2 regions of the Silvibacterium dinghuense genome follow, and region 1 is predicted to be linked to the other one. Evidence: riboswitches for the same ligand, from Rfam matches in the RefSeq annotation. Region 1 holds a riboswitch; the other holds the start of a gene.
The links. Region 1 has a riboswitch for cobalamin ahead of cobU (bifunctional adenosylcobinamide kinase/adenosylcobinamide-phosphate guanylyltransferase). Riboswitches for the same ligand answer to the same signal wherever they lie in the genome.

Region 2: another riboswitch for cobalamin. It lies ahead of metE (5-methyltetrahydropteroyltriglutamate--homocysteine S-methyltransferase); the one in region 1 lies ahead of cobU (bifunctional adenosylcobinamide kinase/adenosylcobinamide-phosphate guanylyltransferase).

The regions. Positions count from the first base shown of each region.
Region 1 is NZ_SDMK01000001.1:1,870,673-1,878,539, reverse strand. It holds gene bglX (beta-glucosidase BglX) at 1-1,951, shown strand, start outside; tRNA gene ESZ00_RS07350 (tRNA-Ser) at 2,021-2,110, shown strand; cobalamin riboswitch at 2,222-2,392, shown strand; gene cobU (bifunctional adenosylcobinamide kinase/adenosylcobinamide-phosphate guanylyltransferase) at 2,524-3,078, shown strand; cobalamin riboswitch at 3,140-3,315, shown strand; gene ESZ00_RS07340 (TonB-dependent receptor) at 3,327-5,789, shown strand; gene cobT (nicotinate-nucleotide--dimethylbenzimidazole phosphoribosyltransferase) at 5,774-6,841, shown strand; gene cobS (adenosylcobinamide-GDP ribazoletransferase) at 6,838-7,629, shown strand; gene ESZ00_RS07325 (histidine phosphatase family protein) at 7,632-7,867, shown strand, end outside.
Region 2 is NZ_SDMK01000001.1:582,282-590,148, reverse strand. It holds gene ESZ00_RS02220 (sensor histidine kinase) at 1-561, opposite strand, end outside; gene ESZ00_RS02215 (TlpA disulfide reductase family protein) at 742-1,965, opposite strand; gene metE (5-methyltetrahydropteroyltriglutamate--homocysteine S-methyltransferase) at 2,299-4,584, opposite strand; cobalamin riboswitch at 4,726-4,928, opposite strand; gene ESZ00_RS02205 (Hpt domain-containing protein) at 4,957-5,298, opposite strand; gene ESZ00_RS02200 (response regulator) at 5,315-5,695, opposite strand; gene ESZ00_RS02195 (PAS domain S-box protein) at 5,714-7,867, opposite strand, start outside.

The sequences.
Region 1 (7,867 bases):
CATCCACGGCTTCCGCACCATCTTTCCGGTGCCGCTGGCGATGGCTGCCTCGTGGGACCCGGCGATGGTCACACGTGTGCAATCGATCGCCGCCCAGGAGGCCCGTTCCGTGGGTATCGACTGGGCCTTTGCGCCAATGGTCGATATCGCCCGCGATCCTCGCTGGGGACGCATCGTCGAGGGTGCTGGGGAAGATCCATATCTCGGCTCGGCGATGGCTGCTGCGCAGGTGCGCGGTTTTCAGGGGGATGCGATCGGCGAGTCCGATCACCTGCTGGCCACCGCCAAGCATTTTGCCGGCTATGGTGCGGCCGAGGGAGGCCGTGATTACGAAGCCTCTTATATTTCGGATGCGCAGCTCTGGAACATCTATCTGCAGCCCTTTCACGCTGCGGTGAAGGCCGGTGTCGGGACCTTGATGAGCGCCTACATGGATCTCAACGATGTGCCCGCCTCCGGCAATCGCTGGCTGCTGCATGATGTGCTGCGCGATGCGTGGGGCTTTCAGGGTTTTGTGGTCAGCGATGCGGATGCGGTCAAGAGCCTGGCCGCGCATGGCTTCGCAAAGGACGAACAGGATGCCGCAGTGCGTGCCGTTACCGCGGGTGTGAACATGGAGATGGCCCTCGGCCATGATGCCTACACGAAGGGCCTGCCCGAAGCACTGAAGCAGGGGCTTGTCACCGAACGGCAGGTCGACGAGGCCGTGCTGCCTATCCTCGAGATGAAGCTGCGCATGGGCCTCTTCGATCATCCGTATGTGGATGAAGCCCGCTCGGAGCGCATTCTTGCCGACCCTGAGCATCGTGCCGCGGCGCGTCTCGCGGCCGAGCGCTCGGCGGTGCTGCTGCGCAACGAGGGTTCGCTCCTGCCGCTGAAGCAGAGCAGCCTGCACCGCGTGGCCGTGATCGGTCCGCTCGCCGACTCGAAGCTCGATACGCTCGGCTCGTGGTCTTTTCAGGAGAAGCTGCCCGAGACGGTTACGGTTCTGGAAGGATTGAAGAACAAGCTTGGTCCCGGAGCGGATGTTCTCTATGAGCAAGGCGTTCAGATCCGCCGCAAGTATCCTTCGATGTTCGATGCCCTCTTCGGTGTCAAGCCGGAGCCAGAATGGCCGGCCTCCGAGGCAAAGCAGCATCTCGATAACGCGGTCCGCGCGGCCCGCGAGTCGGACATCGTTGTCCTGGTGCTCGGTGAGGCGCAGAACATGAGCGGTGAGCGTGCTTCGCGCGAGTCGCTGGCGCTGCCTGGCGAGGAAGAGCAGTTGCTCGAAGCAGTCGCGGCTGCTGGTAAGCCCGTCGTTCTGGTGATGCTCAATGGCCGTCCGCTCGATCTGCGCTGGGCCTCCGCGCACGTGCCGGCGATTCTCGAGGCCTGGTATCCGGGCACGCAGGGCGGCAATGCCATTGCGGACCTGCTCTTCGGCGATGCCGTTCCGGGTGGCAAGCTGCCCATCACCTGGCCGCGCGATGTAGGGCAGGTGCCTCAGCCCTACGCTCACAACACCACGCAGGACCCCGAAGACAGCGGTATCCGCTACTGGGATGAGGAGAGCACGCCGCTCTATCCTTTCGGCTACGGCCTCAGCTACACGACGTTCGCCTTCTCCAACCTGAAGCTCGATCGCTCTGCCGTTACCCCGGCCGATACCGTAAATGTATCTGTCGATGTGACAAATACAGGCGCTGTGGCCGGGGACGAGGTGGTGCAGCTCTATACGCATCAGCGCTATGGGCTTGCTTCGCGTCCGGTGCGGGAGCTGAAGGGCTTCGAGCGTGTGAGCCTCAAACCCGGAGAGACGAAGACCGTCCACTTCGCCCTTGACCGCGATCAGCTCGCCTACTGGAGTGCGGCCACGCATGGCTGGACCTTCGATCCCTCGATCTACGATGTGTGGGCCGGAGACGACTCCCGGGCCGCTCTTCATGCGCAGTTCGAGGTGCAAAAGTAGGCTTTGGGCCAGTCGGGCTCCAGCGGACGCGCTGCATTACAATAAGTGCAGCGTGTCCGCGCCCGTCGCGGAGGGATGTGTGAGTGGTTGAAACAGGCGGTCTTGAAAACCGCTTTACCCGTAAGGGTAACGGGGGTTCGAATCCCTCTCCCTCCGCCAGCTTTTAATCCTTTTCTGCAGTTTTCCACTCAAAATCCAGAGTTCCTGTGCATGCGGAGGAAGACGTTCCCCTGCATCGGCTGCAGGCGTTGACCTTCCGGCAGCCGGACGGTATCTTTCAAGACATCTGGTGTTCGGGAAGGCGGTGCGAATCCGCCACTACCCCGTAACTGTGAACGCGGAGAGATCGGCATTTTGCGCCACTGGGACTGAAGTTCTGGGAAGGCCGCTCGATTTCAGTGAGGCGTGAGTCAGGAGACCGGCCAGATGCCAGTCCGGGCTGATTCAACTTCGATGGGAGAGTTGAAGAGCATGAGCACGGGATCACCTTCCGGATCACGTGGCAGCGGATTTCTCGTTCCTTCCCGCTTTGCCTTTGTGCGTTCGCCCTGGCGAGCGCCGGAAAGCCGAGCATGTTCACACCTGCACCTTCGCGCGTAACCCTCGTCCTGGGCGGGGTGCGCAGCGGCAAGAGCCGTTATGCGCTCGAACTCGCCTCGCATGCTGACCGTGTAACGTTTCTCGCCACCGCCGAGCGGCGGGATGACGAAGAGATGCGGCGCAAGATCGAACGCCATCGAGCCGAGCGGCCCGGGCACTGGAAGACAATCGAAGAGCCGCTGCGGCTGGCTGAGACGATTGGATCGGTGCAGGATTGTGATCTGCTGGTTATCGACTGCCTCACCTTATATGCGGGCAAGCTGCTCGACACCTTCAGCGGCGATCCCGACGGGCTGTCGAAGGCTGTTGCTGATCTTTGTGCTGCATTGAAGGCAGCGCCCTGCTCTGTGATCCTTGTATCGAATGAAGTGGGCAGCGGAGTAGTTCCGGCCTTCGAGCTGGGGCGGCGCTATCGCGATCTGCTGGGCGAGATCAACCAGCGTGTCGCGGCCCTCGCTGATCATGTGGTCCTCATGGTGGCGGGGCTGCCGCTCACATTGAAGGGTATGGCGGCTTCCGCGCCTTAGCGTTTTCCTGTGATCGAAATGGACTGTCGCGGTCCGTTTCGATGCAGGGAGTGTATTCACGGAACATCATCACCAGCAGGGTGTCGGGAAGCGCGGTGCAAATCCGCCACTACCCCGTAACTGTGAGCGCAGAGAGAAGTGCAGGAAGTTCTAACGCCACTGGAGCCTGGCTCCCGGAAGGCAGCACTTGCTCGATGACGCGCGAGTCAGGAGACCGGCCCGGCTGCAGCACGAACCCGAGGGGGAACATGTCTGTTTTTGTACGTCGATTGTCTACCTGTGGCTTTCTCGCACTTTTCCTGTCTCCGTCATGGTTCCCCACTCTGCAGGCGCAGAAGTTCGGTGAGCTTCATGGCACGGTGGTCGATCCGCTGGGCGCGGCGGTTGCCGATGCCGCGGTGAGTCTCGTCGAGAATGAGCATGTGATCGCCAGCACGCGCAGTGACCGCACCGGCGCGTACCATTTCGCAATCCCGGCTGCGGGGCGTTATAGCATTCGCGCCGCTGCTCCATCCTTTCAGGCTGCCGGCAGTCAGAGCGTATATCTCTCCGCGTCCGGAGACGGCGAGCTGAACGTTACGCTCGCCACGCCCACGCTCACGCAGCAGGTGACGGTTACTTCGACGGGTGCTCCGACGCCGGAAGCGCAGACCGGAACCTCGGTGACGGTGATGCCGTCCGAGGACTTTCGCTATGCTGCCGAGGTGCAGGACCCGCTTCGCCTGGTGCCAGGACTGCAGATGACGCAGACCGGCGAGATGGGCGGCACGACTGCGCTGTACATCCGCGGCGGCGCATCGGATGCGAACAAGGTGCTGATCGACGGCATCCCGGCCGATGCTATCGGTGGAGCGGTGGAGTTTGCCAACCTCGCGAGCACGGGCATCCAGTCGATCGAAGTGCTGCGCGAACCGAACAGTGCGCTCTATGGCTCCGATGCGCTGGCCGGTGTCGTCAGTCTTACCACGCCGTGCGGATCGACGGAGCTACCCTACATCACCTATGCCGGCGAGGCGGGCAACTTCCGCACCTATCGCAACAACGTGACCGCGGGCATGGCATATAAGCATTTCGATCTCTACTCGGCCTTTGCGCGCATCGACACCGACAACAACATCCCGAACAGCGAGTTCCACAATGCTACCTATGCCGGTAACTTCGGATGGACGCCGAACCGGGCCAACGATCTTCGCTTTACCGTACGCCATGTCATCGTCTCCGGTGGTCAGCCGAACGCCATTGCGCTCTACGGCATCCCCGACGACGGGCAGCAGAAGGAGCAGGATAACTATTACGGCGTGACCTGGAATAACCAGGCTACGGATAAGTGGCATAACATGGTTCGCTACGGAGGTCTGCGGCTGAACTCCGAATACAACGACTTTGGCGCGACCGGTATTTACGATCCCGAGATCGGGTACTGGCTCGGCGCGCCGGTCACAATCACCGGCGCCAACGGCTACTCTGTGCATGGACAGGCCATCTTTCAGTACAGCGATACCTATTCGCAGTACCTGTCGCCATCGAGCCGCGACTTTGTCTACGCGCAGAGCGATTACAGCGTGACGCCGCACTTCCTGGCGCTCGGCGCATTTAAGTACGAGCACGAGTATGGCGCGGCGGGATACACCGGCGAGACACCGAGCACGATCAGCCGCGATAACTACAGCTACACGCTGCAGCTCTCCGGCGATGTCCGCAACCGGCTCTTCTGGAACCTGGGCACAGGGCTTGAAGACAACGGCCTTTTCGGATTTGCGGCGACTCCGCGTGCGTCGCTTGCGTACTACCTCGTGCGTCCTTCGGACCGTAGTTTCTTCAACGGCACCAAGCTGCACGCGAGCTTCGGCAAGGGCATCAAGGAGCCGAGTGTCTATGACCAGACCAACTCACTTTACGGGTTGCTGGAGCCGCTCTCCGATGGCGCGCAGCTGATCTCGCAGTATCACGTAACGCCGCTTGGAGCGGAAGATTCGCGCACCTACGATGCTGGCGTGGATCAGCAGATCTTCAAAGGACGCGGGCTTCTGGGTGTCACGTACTTCCACAATGCATTTACGAATGGAGTGGAATACGTGCCGCAGGCCGGCCTCATCGAGCTGGGCATTCCGGCTGCCGATCTGCCGCCCTTCGAATACGGCGGAGCCTACATCAACTCGCTTGCGTATCGCGCGCAGGGCGCCGAGGTCGAGCTACAGTATCAGCTGGGTACGCATCTCTTCACTCGCGGCGGATATACCTACACCGATGCCGTGGTGCAGCATTCGTTCTCGAGCGATAACCTCTCGCCCAGTTACAACACTGCGTCGAGCTTCAGCAATGTCCCCATCGGCGCCGACTCTCCGCTGGTCGGCGCGCGGCCCTTTCGCATCGCTCCGCATACCGGCTACTTCGCGCTCAACTATACGCAGAAGAAATTCTATGCCACGCTGAGCGGCACGCTGGTCGGCCGCCGCGACGACAGCGACTTCCTCTATGATGCGAACTTCGGTACCAGCCTGCTGCTTCCGAATCGCAATCTGCTGGGCGCGTATCAGCGGCTGGAGCTCGGCGGCGGTTATCAGGTTTCGCATCGGGTGAATGTGTACACCAATATCCAGAACCTTTTGAGCGAGCATTATTTTGAGGCATTCGGTTATCCTGCGCTTCCGCTCACCTTCCGGTCGGGTGTTCAGTTCAACTTTGGAGGGTCTTCATGGAGCCTGAAGTAAGCGCGCTTCTGTCCGGCATAGAACGGCCGAGTGAGGAGTGGCGCAGCAGGGCGCGTCAGCATCTCGACACGCTGACCAAGCCACTGGGAAGCCTGGGGCGTCTCGAAGATATGGCCGCGCAGATCGCAGCCATCCGCAGAGAACGCATGAGCGAGCCGGCTCGTAAGGCAGTCTACGTCTTTGCCGCCGATCATGGGGTGGCGGAGTCAGGCGTGAGCGCCTATCCACGCGAAGTCACGGTGCAGATGGTGCACAACTTTCTCTCCGGCGGCGCAGCCATCAACGTGCTTGCGCGGCAACATGATGTGGCGCTGCACGTAGTGGATGTAGGCGTGGATACGGACTTCGGTGAAATCCCCGGCCTGCTGCACCACAAGGTGAAGCGTGGCACGCGCAACATGCTGCATGCGCCGGCGATGAGCCGGGAAGAGGCGCTCGCCGCGCTGCACACGGGGTATCGCCTGGCGAGTGAGGCTGCGGCCGCTGGCTGTTCTATCATCGCGACCGGCGAGATGGGCATCGGCAACACGACAGCGGCCAGCGCTATCACCTGTGCGCTAACCGGCGCTACCGCCTCACGTGCGACAGGCCGCGGTACAGGCGCGAATCCGGCGACGTATGCGAATAAGGTGCGCGTGGTAGAGGCAGCGGTGGCGAAGCATTTCTCTGCGCCTGCAGCTGTCTCGTCTTTTGAAATCCTGCGCTGCCTGGGAGGCTTCGAAATCGCTGCCATGGCTGGCGTGGTGCTGGCTGCGGCGCAGCATCGCATGGTCATGGTGCTCGATGGCTTTATCTCGACCGCTGCTGCCGCGGTCGCTGTCGGCATGGCTCCCGATGCTCTCGGCTATCTCATCGCAGGCCACTGTTCGGAGGAGCCAGGACACAGCATCCTCCTCGAACATCTGGGCCTCGCTCCGGTGCTCTCACTGGGTATGCGTCTTGGCGAGGGAACGGGAGCGGTTCTTGCCATGCCGGTCATTGAGTCCGCGATTGCGCTCTACCATCGGATGGCCACGTTTACCTCGGCGGGGATCAGCGGAGCGACCCCGTGAATCCGCGGGCGCAGATGCGGCGCGTGCAGCCTCGGCGTACATGGTTCGATCTGCTCTCGGCCGTGCAGTTCCTTACTCGGCTAAGGGTGCCGACGCCTCCCTACGAGCAGGATTCGCTGGCGCGCGCCGTGAAGTTCTTTCCTCTGGTGGGGTTGTTGATTGGATCGGGCAGTGCAGCTCTTGATCGCGCGCTCACACCGCATCTGCCTGCGCTGGTGGTGGCACTGCTTGTGGTCGTGTACATGATCGCGATCACTGGTTGCCTGCATGAAGACGGGCTTGCCGACGCAGCCGATGGCTTCGGCGGCGGATGGGATCGCGAAAAGGTGTTGGCGATCATGCGCGACAGCCGCATCGGCACGTATGGTGCGGTGGCGGTGGTGCTGAGTGTGCTGGCTCGTGTGCTTCTTATTGCTTCGCTGCCGCAGACCCATGTGAGTGCCTATCTGCTGGTAGCTCCGGTGCTGAGCCGGTGGACGACATTGCCGCTCAGCTTCATTCTTCCCCCGGCTCGAAACAGCAGCGCAGACCAGGTGGACGGGCAAGGGGCGCGCATTGCCCGGCTTACGACATCCGGTAGCCTTGTGATCGGCAGCGTGCTCAGCCTCGTGATGGCAATTGCGTTGTTACGCTCTCATGCTCTGGCTCCGGTGCTTGCGAGTCTCGTCATGACGCTCGTGACCGCGCTTTATTATCGGTACCGTATCGGCGGCATTACGGGTGACTGCTTCGGAGCGACCAACCAGCTCACCGAGATCGCGGTGTATCTCTGTGGGGTGTGGATTTAGCGATGACGCTGCTTTTTATCCGCCACGCCGAGACAGATCTGGCCGGACGATTCTGTGGACATTCCGATCCGCCGCTCAATACGAAAGGCCTGAAGCAGATGGAGCAGATGCTAAAGGAGCTCGAGCGTGATTGCATCGACGCTGTGTATACGAGCGATCTTGTGCGCGCGCGGACCACGGCGGATGCCATCGGAAGGGCCTTCGGAGTGAAGCCCGTTATCATGCCGGAGCTGCGCGA
Region 2 (7,867 bases), 1.3 Mb from region 1:
CACAACCATGGTGGCCGTAATGAGCAGGGCGGTGGCAATGCTGGCGCCGCAGGCGCTGATAAGCCGCGCGCGGAGCATATCCTGGCGATGCTCGAGACCGCCGACGAAGGCGTCGTGATGCGAGCGGAGGGCGTCGAAAGCGATGAAAACCTCGCCACTGAGTTTTTCGAGCTCCGGCGCGATGTGGCGGATACCTTCATGATCCCGGTGTGTGAGATTCGTGTGCTCGGCGTGGAGGCGTTCGAGGGGGACATGCGGATCGAAGGCGGCGACGGTGGGGATGGCGGCAGTGAAGACCTGCTCGGTGTTATGAATCTGTGCGATCAGGTCCTGGTAGCGCTGCGGTGCGGGATCAGTCTCCGCGCGTGCAGCAGAGAGCTCCTCACGGGCCAGGGCAGCGCGAACCGAAGAGAAGGCTGCCAGAGCCCGGTCGGCGGTGTGAACATCCGCGTCCAGCGAGGCGATGGTCACAAAAGAGGCACGCACAAGCATGCTCACGCCAGTAACAAGGGCGACGAGCAGCAGGCATCCCAGGAGCAGCCTTTGATACAGGGTGAGCATCGGTTGCGGGTGTGGTAAAAGCCTTTCCGGAAAGACAGATGCCTTCAGGCTATTGGCGCCCGGGTTGCAATGCAAGTATTGGTTGGGCGGCGGGAGGCCCTGGTCCGGATTCATTCCGGATCAGGATGGAATCCGGAATGAGGAACGCGCCGGGAGCGGGTGCTCTCCGGCGCGTTTTCCTCAGGAAAGCAGCTTCTTCACCAACGCATCTGTTTCTTTTTCCAGGTCGTGGTGTGCCTCACCGGTTGCAGGCCCGGAAAAGCCGGTGTGGATGGCTTTTACCTGGCCGTCACGCCCGATGAAGAAGGTTGTCGGCCAGCTGTCGAGATGATCGACACCGGGAAGCTTCTCGTTGAGCTGGTCAGGCGTGCCGGCCAGCAGCACCTGATAGCTGAGGCCATAGCGCTGGATCATGGCGCGCAGGCGCGTCGGGTTGGCAAGCTGCTTCTCTTCTTCGAAGCTAAGCTCGACCACATCCAGGCCGCGTGCATGGTACTTGCGATAGAGCGATTCGAGCAGCGGCGCTTCGTCGTGGCAGTTCGGGCACCAGCTTCCGCCGATGGATACGATCACGACCTTGCTTTTAAATGCAGGATCGGTGCTGGAAACGGTCTTGCCGTTGAGATCTTTCGCAGAGAAGGTCAGCGGTTGCGATGGGTTGTGAAGCCGGGTGTGCTGCAGCGGATCGTCGGGGGTGGCCAGCCCCGCAGCGCGCGCCTGCTGCGGACGGCGCGCGGTCCAGGTCTGCGAGGCTCCACCATGCGATGGAACGGTGAGCTGGAGCGTGCCATCGGCCTGTGGGCGCAATACCGCATAGGAGGGGCCGGCGGCGGTGAAGTGGCTGATTTCATACTGGCCGTTGCGCCATACGCCATAGAGGCTGCCGGTATCGCCATCGATGCGCTGGATCACGGCCTCCACGTTTGGTCCTGACTGCTTGACGTGGAGCGTCCACGCCGACTCGCTCTTGGCGCTCTTGACCTCGACCTCCCAGTCGCCGCCGATAGGGGCCGGGGCCGGCGATGGCGACTCAGGCTTTGCATTTTTTTCCGCGGTGAAAGCGATACTGCGCCCGCGGCCGGAGAAGGTGCCGGTAAGCGTTCCGCTCTGCAGGGTGGCATCGAGGGTGTTCGCGTAGTAGTCGAACTGTAGTACGAGATGACCGTCCGAGTAGCTGCCGCTTGAAGATGCGGAACGCTGCTTACCGTTGAGCAGCGCGGCTTGCACCTGCGTGCCGCTGCCGTGGACTTCGAAGCGCAGGGGAACCTGCTGACCGTTGTACTGGGCCGTTCCGGACCAGGTGCCGTCGATGCTGGTGGCCGGTGACTGGGCAAGAGCGGTGGCTCCGGCAAGCGCGAGGATGCCGGCGAGTGGCCATGCGTAGAACTTCTGCGGAGAAGGCACGATGGAAATCCTTTCTGAGATGGAACGCCGGCATTTCGCGTGCGGATCAGCCTGAAGAACAATCCTGAGACAGGCTGCGGCCTGGGGAAAGAAGCGGCCCGCGTACGAAAAGCCCGGAAGCTCCGGAAATAAAGAGGAAAAGGGTGCGCGAAGAGAACGACGCCGGGTCAGTCGATCAGCGACAGGCTGAAGGACGACAACAACAGCGATGCGTTGGCGCGGAAACCATGCATTCAGTATAGGGCCTAAGCTGGCGAGGACGTATCAAAAGGAAGAGAGAAACGGCATGAGAACATGGCGCGAAGGAAGACGTTCTCCTTCGCGCCATGGTTTTCAGTCTGTCGTTGCGGCGAGATGCTTGCGCACGTCTCTGGTCGCTGCGCACATCGCTTCGAGTGCAGCCGATACTTCTTTCCAGCCGCGGGTTTTGAGGCCGCAGTCAGGATTGCTCCACAGTTTTTCCGGCTCGATGACCTCGAGTGCCTTTTCGAGCAGCGAGCGCATCTCGTCGCGCGAAGGCACGCGTGGGGAGTGAATGTCATAGACGCCGGGGCCGATTTCGTTCGGATACCTCTGCTCGCGGAAGGCCTGCAGCAGCTCCATCTTCGACCGCGCCGCTTCCATTGAGATCACATCCGCATCGAGCGCGGCGATCGAGGGTAGGATGTCCTCGAACTCGCAGTAGCACATGTGCGTATGGATCTGCGTTGCGTCTTCGACCGCGCTGGTGGCCAGGCGGAAGGCCTTCACTGCCCAGTCAAGATACGTTGCCCAGTCGGCGTGACGCAGCGGCAGGCCCTCGCGCAGCGCAGGCTCGTCCACCTGGATGATGCGGATGCCGGCGCGTTCGAGATCGAGAATCTCCTCGCGCAGGGCAAGCGCAATCTGCCAGGTGGTCTGGCTGCGGGGAATGTCATCACGGACAAACGACCACTGCAGGATGGTGATGGGGCCGGTGAGCATGCCCTTGATCGGTCGTTCGGTGAGTGAGCGCGCATACTCGGTCCAGCGTACTGTCATGGGTTGCGGGCGCGAGACATCGCCGTAGATCACCGGCGGTTTGACGCAGCGCGAGCCGTAGCTCTGCACCCAGCCGTTGCGGGTGAAGGCGAAGCCTTCGAGGAACTCGGCAAAGTGCTCGACCATGTCATTGCGCTCGAACTCGCCGTGTACCAGCACATCGAGACCAATGCGCTCCTGCTCGCGAATGCAGTCCGCAATGGCTTCGCGCAGGAAGGACTCATACTGACCTGTGCTCTCGATACCCTTTCGCCACGCGGCGCGATGCTTTCTCACTTCGGCCGATTGCGGGAAGGAGCCGATGGTCGTGGTGGGCACGAGCGGCAGACCCAGTTGTTTGCGCTGGGCTCCGGCTCGCGCAGGATACGGTGAACGGCGCGTGAAGTCTGCCTCGCCAAGCGATGCGAGCGCAGTGCGGACCGTGGCGTTGGTCGTGCTCTCGGCTTCTTTGCGGTCGGCAAGATCGGCTTGATTCTGCGTGAGGACCGAAGTTTCGTTGCGAGCCAGCGCGGAGAGGTCGCGGAGCTTCTCCTCGGCAAAGCGCAGCCAGCGAAGTAGGCGCGGCGGCAGAGCCGTCTCCTCGCGCAGATCATGCGGCACATGCAGCAGCGAGCAGGACGGTGCCGCGATGACCCGCTCCTTGCCGAGGACGCGGACGGCCTCATCGATCTGCAAACGAGCAGCCGAAAGATCGGTGAGCCAGATGTTGCGGCCGTCGATGCAGCCGAGACTGAGTGTCTGTTCCGGATGCAGCGCGTTGAGCACCGTCTGGAGTTGTTCGGGTGCGCGTACCAGATCGATGTGCAGCCCCGCGGTGCCGAGGCTGACGGCCAGGGGGAGATTATCGCCCAGCGCACCGAAGTAGGTGGTGAGCATCAGGCGTACCGGGCTCTTGCTCAACCGTGCGTAGATGCTGCGATAAGCCTCGGCAAGTGTGGGAGTGAGATCGGTGATCAGCAGCGGCTCATCGATCTGGACCCAGGAAACATTGTTGGCCGCGAGTGTATCGAGGATGGAGAGATACACAGTGGTGATGCGATCGACCAGCTGCAGCGGATCGAAGCCGTTGACGCCCTTGCCGAGAGCAAGCAGCGTGACAGGGCCGAGCAGCACGGGCCGGGGATCGATGCCCAGCGCGCGGGCTTCGGCTATTTCGGCGAGCAGCCGCCGTGTGTTCGGCGTAAACGCGAGACCTTCGGACCACTCGGGTACGAGGTAGTGATAGTTCGTGTCAAACCACTTGGTCATCTCCATCACGGGTTGCGTGGAGCTGTTGCGGGCCGTCGCGAAATAGCGCTCGAGCGTGACTTCGCCGCTGCCGAAGCGCTCGGGCGTTGCTCCAATCAGGACCAGCGCATCAAGTACCTGGTCGTAAAGCGAGAAGTCGTTTGTCGGAATGACGTCGATGCCGGCTTTGCGTTGCACGCGCCAGTGCTCGTGGCGCAGTGAGCCTGCGGTCTGGAGAAGCTGCTCTGCATCGATGGCGCCGGTCCAGAATTTTTCCAGTGCGGCCTTGAGTTCGCGATGGCGGCCGATGCGTGGAAAGCCCAGATTCGCGGTGGTGACGGAAACGGAAGATAAGGGTGTCGCAGAATGCATGTGTCGGTTCTCTCCTGTTGCGAAAGAACCACCCGTGCGCAGGCTTTACCTGCGCGAAGACGCAGGCATGAGCAGTGGCGGCCGGTCCAGTCCACGAGAACGGCAAACCTCAAGCGCACCCACGGTCAGCTACCAGCGCCTCCGTGGTGGTGGCGGCAGGCTGGTGTTCGGACTTGAGGGCCGCCTACTCCATGGCCGCTTCCCATCCGTGAAAGGACAGTGCGTTGGCTCTTCGCCGTGCCACGTTTCGTTCCCCATACCGCTGCGGGACAGTGCCGGATTCACACCGGCTTCCCATTTCGCAGAGCTCGCAAAGAGCCCTGACCTGCTCAAAACCAGTGTACAGGGTTGTGTGTCATCGTTCGGAGAAGGTCAGGCGCAGCGCCGGTCCTGCGCGGCCATCTCTTCGCGCAATTCAACGAGCCACTGCTGTACTTCGGCGTGCCTATCGTTCGACTTCTCGTTGCCGAGAGCCTGCTCGAGTTGCGATGCCAGTGCGCTGCCGCGCGGCATGCCAAAAGTGCCCAGCACTCCGGCCAGTTTGTGCGCGGCGGATTCCGCCTGCTGGCGCAGGGAATCATCCAAAGTGCCGGCGGCGAGTGCCTGCCCGGCCTGCGTCAGCACGGAGATGCGCTCTTCGAGCGTCGCGCGGCTGCTGATCCAGATCCCTCGCAGCGCCTGTGCTATTTTTTCTTGCGCTGTCGGGTCCGTCATCGCGGACTCACGGTGTTCATTCCGCGCTCCACCCAAGCGCGTCGGATATCTGCTGGACGAGCGTCATCGGATCGAAAGGCTTGAGCAGGATGGCCGCGACGCCGAGCGAAGCGAAACGCTTCTGATCCGCTCCCTGGACCTTCGCGGTGAGCAGAATAACCGGGATCTGCGCGATCTCGGGAATCTTCTGCATCTCCTGGAATGTTGTCGGTCCATCCATGCCGGGCATCATCACGTCGAGCAGGATGGCATCCGGTTTTTCCTGGCGGGCGCGCTCAATGCCATTGCTTCCCGAGTTGGCCGTCAGCACGGTCCAGCCTCCGATCATCTCGAGCGTGAGGCCGGCTACCTCGCGGATATCGTCGTCGTCATCGATGATGAGAATGCGCCTGGACATGGTCGTTGCTCTGATCTTTTATTGTTCCGCCGTTTCGGCGGTCTCATTCGAGAAGGGAAGCTCCATGGTCATGGCATCGCGGCCGGAGTCGTGAAGCATGGCGACCACCAGCTCTTCCACTTCCTGTGGTTGCACTTTCGCCTTGGTGAGAAACTCTGTTTGTCCCAGGCGCAGTTCTGTCTGCTCTTCAGCGGGTACTTCTCGCGCAGAATATACCACCAGCGGCAGCCGGCGCATCAGGGGATGGAGACGGAGCCAGCGCACCAACTCCAGGCCGTGGCCATCAGGCAGCGCCAGGTCGAGAATGATGAGGTCCGGTGCACTCTGTTCGCAGAGCGCGATGGCTCGGCCTACCGTGGCTGCATGCCGGATAGAGAAACCGGCGCGCTCGAGGGTGGTCGTCATCACCTTCGCCAGGTCTTCATCATCTTCCACCAGAAGAACGGAGGTACTGTTCTGCGTGTTTTTGAGCACTCTCCTTAATTCGGCGAGCAGCGAGGCCTCTTCGACCGGGCGCTGCAGCCAGGAGTCCGCAGTGCGAGCCGCGAGGGGTTTATCCGTAAGGGAAAGCAGGCTGAGAACCACGATGGGGATGGTGGCGGTTTCAGCATCGCTCTTGAGGGCTTCCATGGTTTCGAAGCCGTTATGCGGCTGATGCGAGAGGCCGAGCAGGATGGCGGAGAGCGGGAAGCGATGGGCAAGTTGCATCGTCTGCTCCCTGTTCTCCGCTTCGTAGATGCGGTAGCGGTGACGGCGCAGCGGCTCGGCAATGGTGCGGCGAACCTCCGCATCGGGCTCGCAGATCAGCAGCGTAACGGCCTCGGAAGAGGCGGGTGCGGGATGCATGAGCGCAGGTCCGCTGTCGGCAAGCGCGGCAGGAAGCACGATGCGGAAGGTCGATCCTGTTCCGCTGTTTTGCTCTGCCCAGATGCGGCCGCCGTGTTGTTCGACGATGGTGCGGCAGATGGCCAGACCGAGACCGGTGCCTCCCTTCTGCCGTGAATCCGATGCATCGACCTGGTGGAAGCGGTCGAAGATGCTTTCCAGCTTATCTGCGGGAATGCCGCGCCCTTCGTCGATAACACTGAGCGCCAGTCCCTCGGAAGCCGAGCCAACAACAATGCGTACACGGGAGTTTCTGGATGAGAACTTGATGGCGTTGCTCAGCAGGTTGGTCAGCACCTGGTTCAGCCGGTCGGGATCAGCTTCGATCGAGATCGGCTCGGCTTCGACGCTCAATGTGACGCCGGCACTGTCAGCCACGGGCTGCATGGAGTCGGCGACCTGGCGGGCGAGTTCGTGTACCGCGCATGGCCGCAAGGCGAGAGGGGCGCGGCCGGATTGCATGCGCTCGAGATCGAGGATGTCATTGATGAGGCGCACCAGTCTGTCGGAGTTTGAAACCGCAATACGCAGCAGGTTTGCCGCCTTGTCGTTGACCTCGTTCAGTAAGCCATGGGAGAGCAGGCCCAGCGCGCCGCGAATGGAGGTAAGCGGCGTGCGCAGTTCGTGGCTCACCGTGGAGATGAATTCGTCCTTCATGCGGTCGAGCGCATAGCGCTGGCTGATGTCGCGGAAGCTGAGCACGCTGCCGACGACGACACCGCGCTCGATCATCGGCGTGAGCGCAAACTCCACGGGGAAGTTCGAACCATCGGCGCGGTAGAAGACATCCTGACCGCTGGAGGCCTCATGGATGTGCAGCGCCCTTTGCAGCACGCAGGTCTGGTTGCAGTTGCCTTCCTGGTGAAGCAGAGCATGCAGGGGCTGCCCGGCTAGGTCTTCGGTGTCGGCCGAGAGCATCTCGGCTGCCGCAGGATTGACGAAGTCGACGCCGTTCTCCGAGTTGATGCCAAAGATGCCGTCGGCCACCGAGTTCAGGATGAACTCCTTCTGGCGATTCAGCTCCTGTACGCGCCGTTCCTGGGAGAAGCGGGCCATGAATTGTCCCAGCGAGGCGCAGACGGTTTCGACAGAGGCCATCGTCTCGGCATCCTCGCGCTGACGCTGGCGGCTGAAGAACTCGACGACGGCGATGACCTGATTGACGGCGCGAACAGGCACGGCCCAGCCGGTCTGCAGCCCTTCGATACGGGCTGCGAAGCGCCGTTCGAAGGCGCGCTCATCGCGCAATTCTTCAATCCAGCGCGGCGCTCCGGCATTCCAGACGAT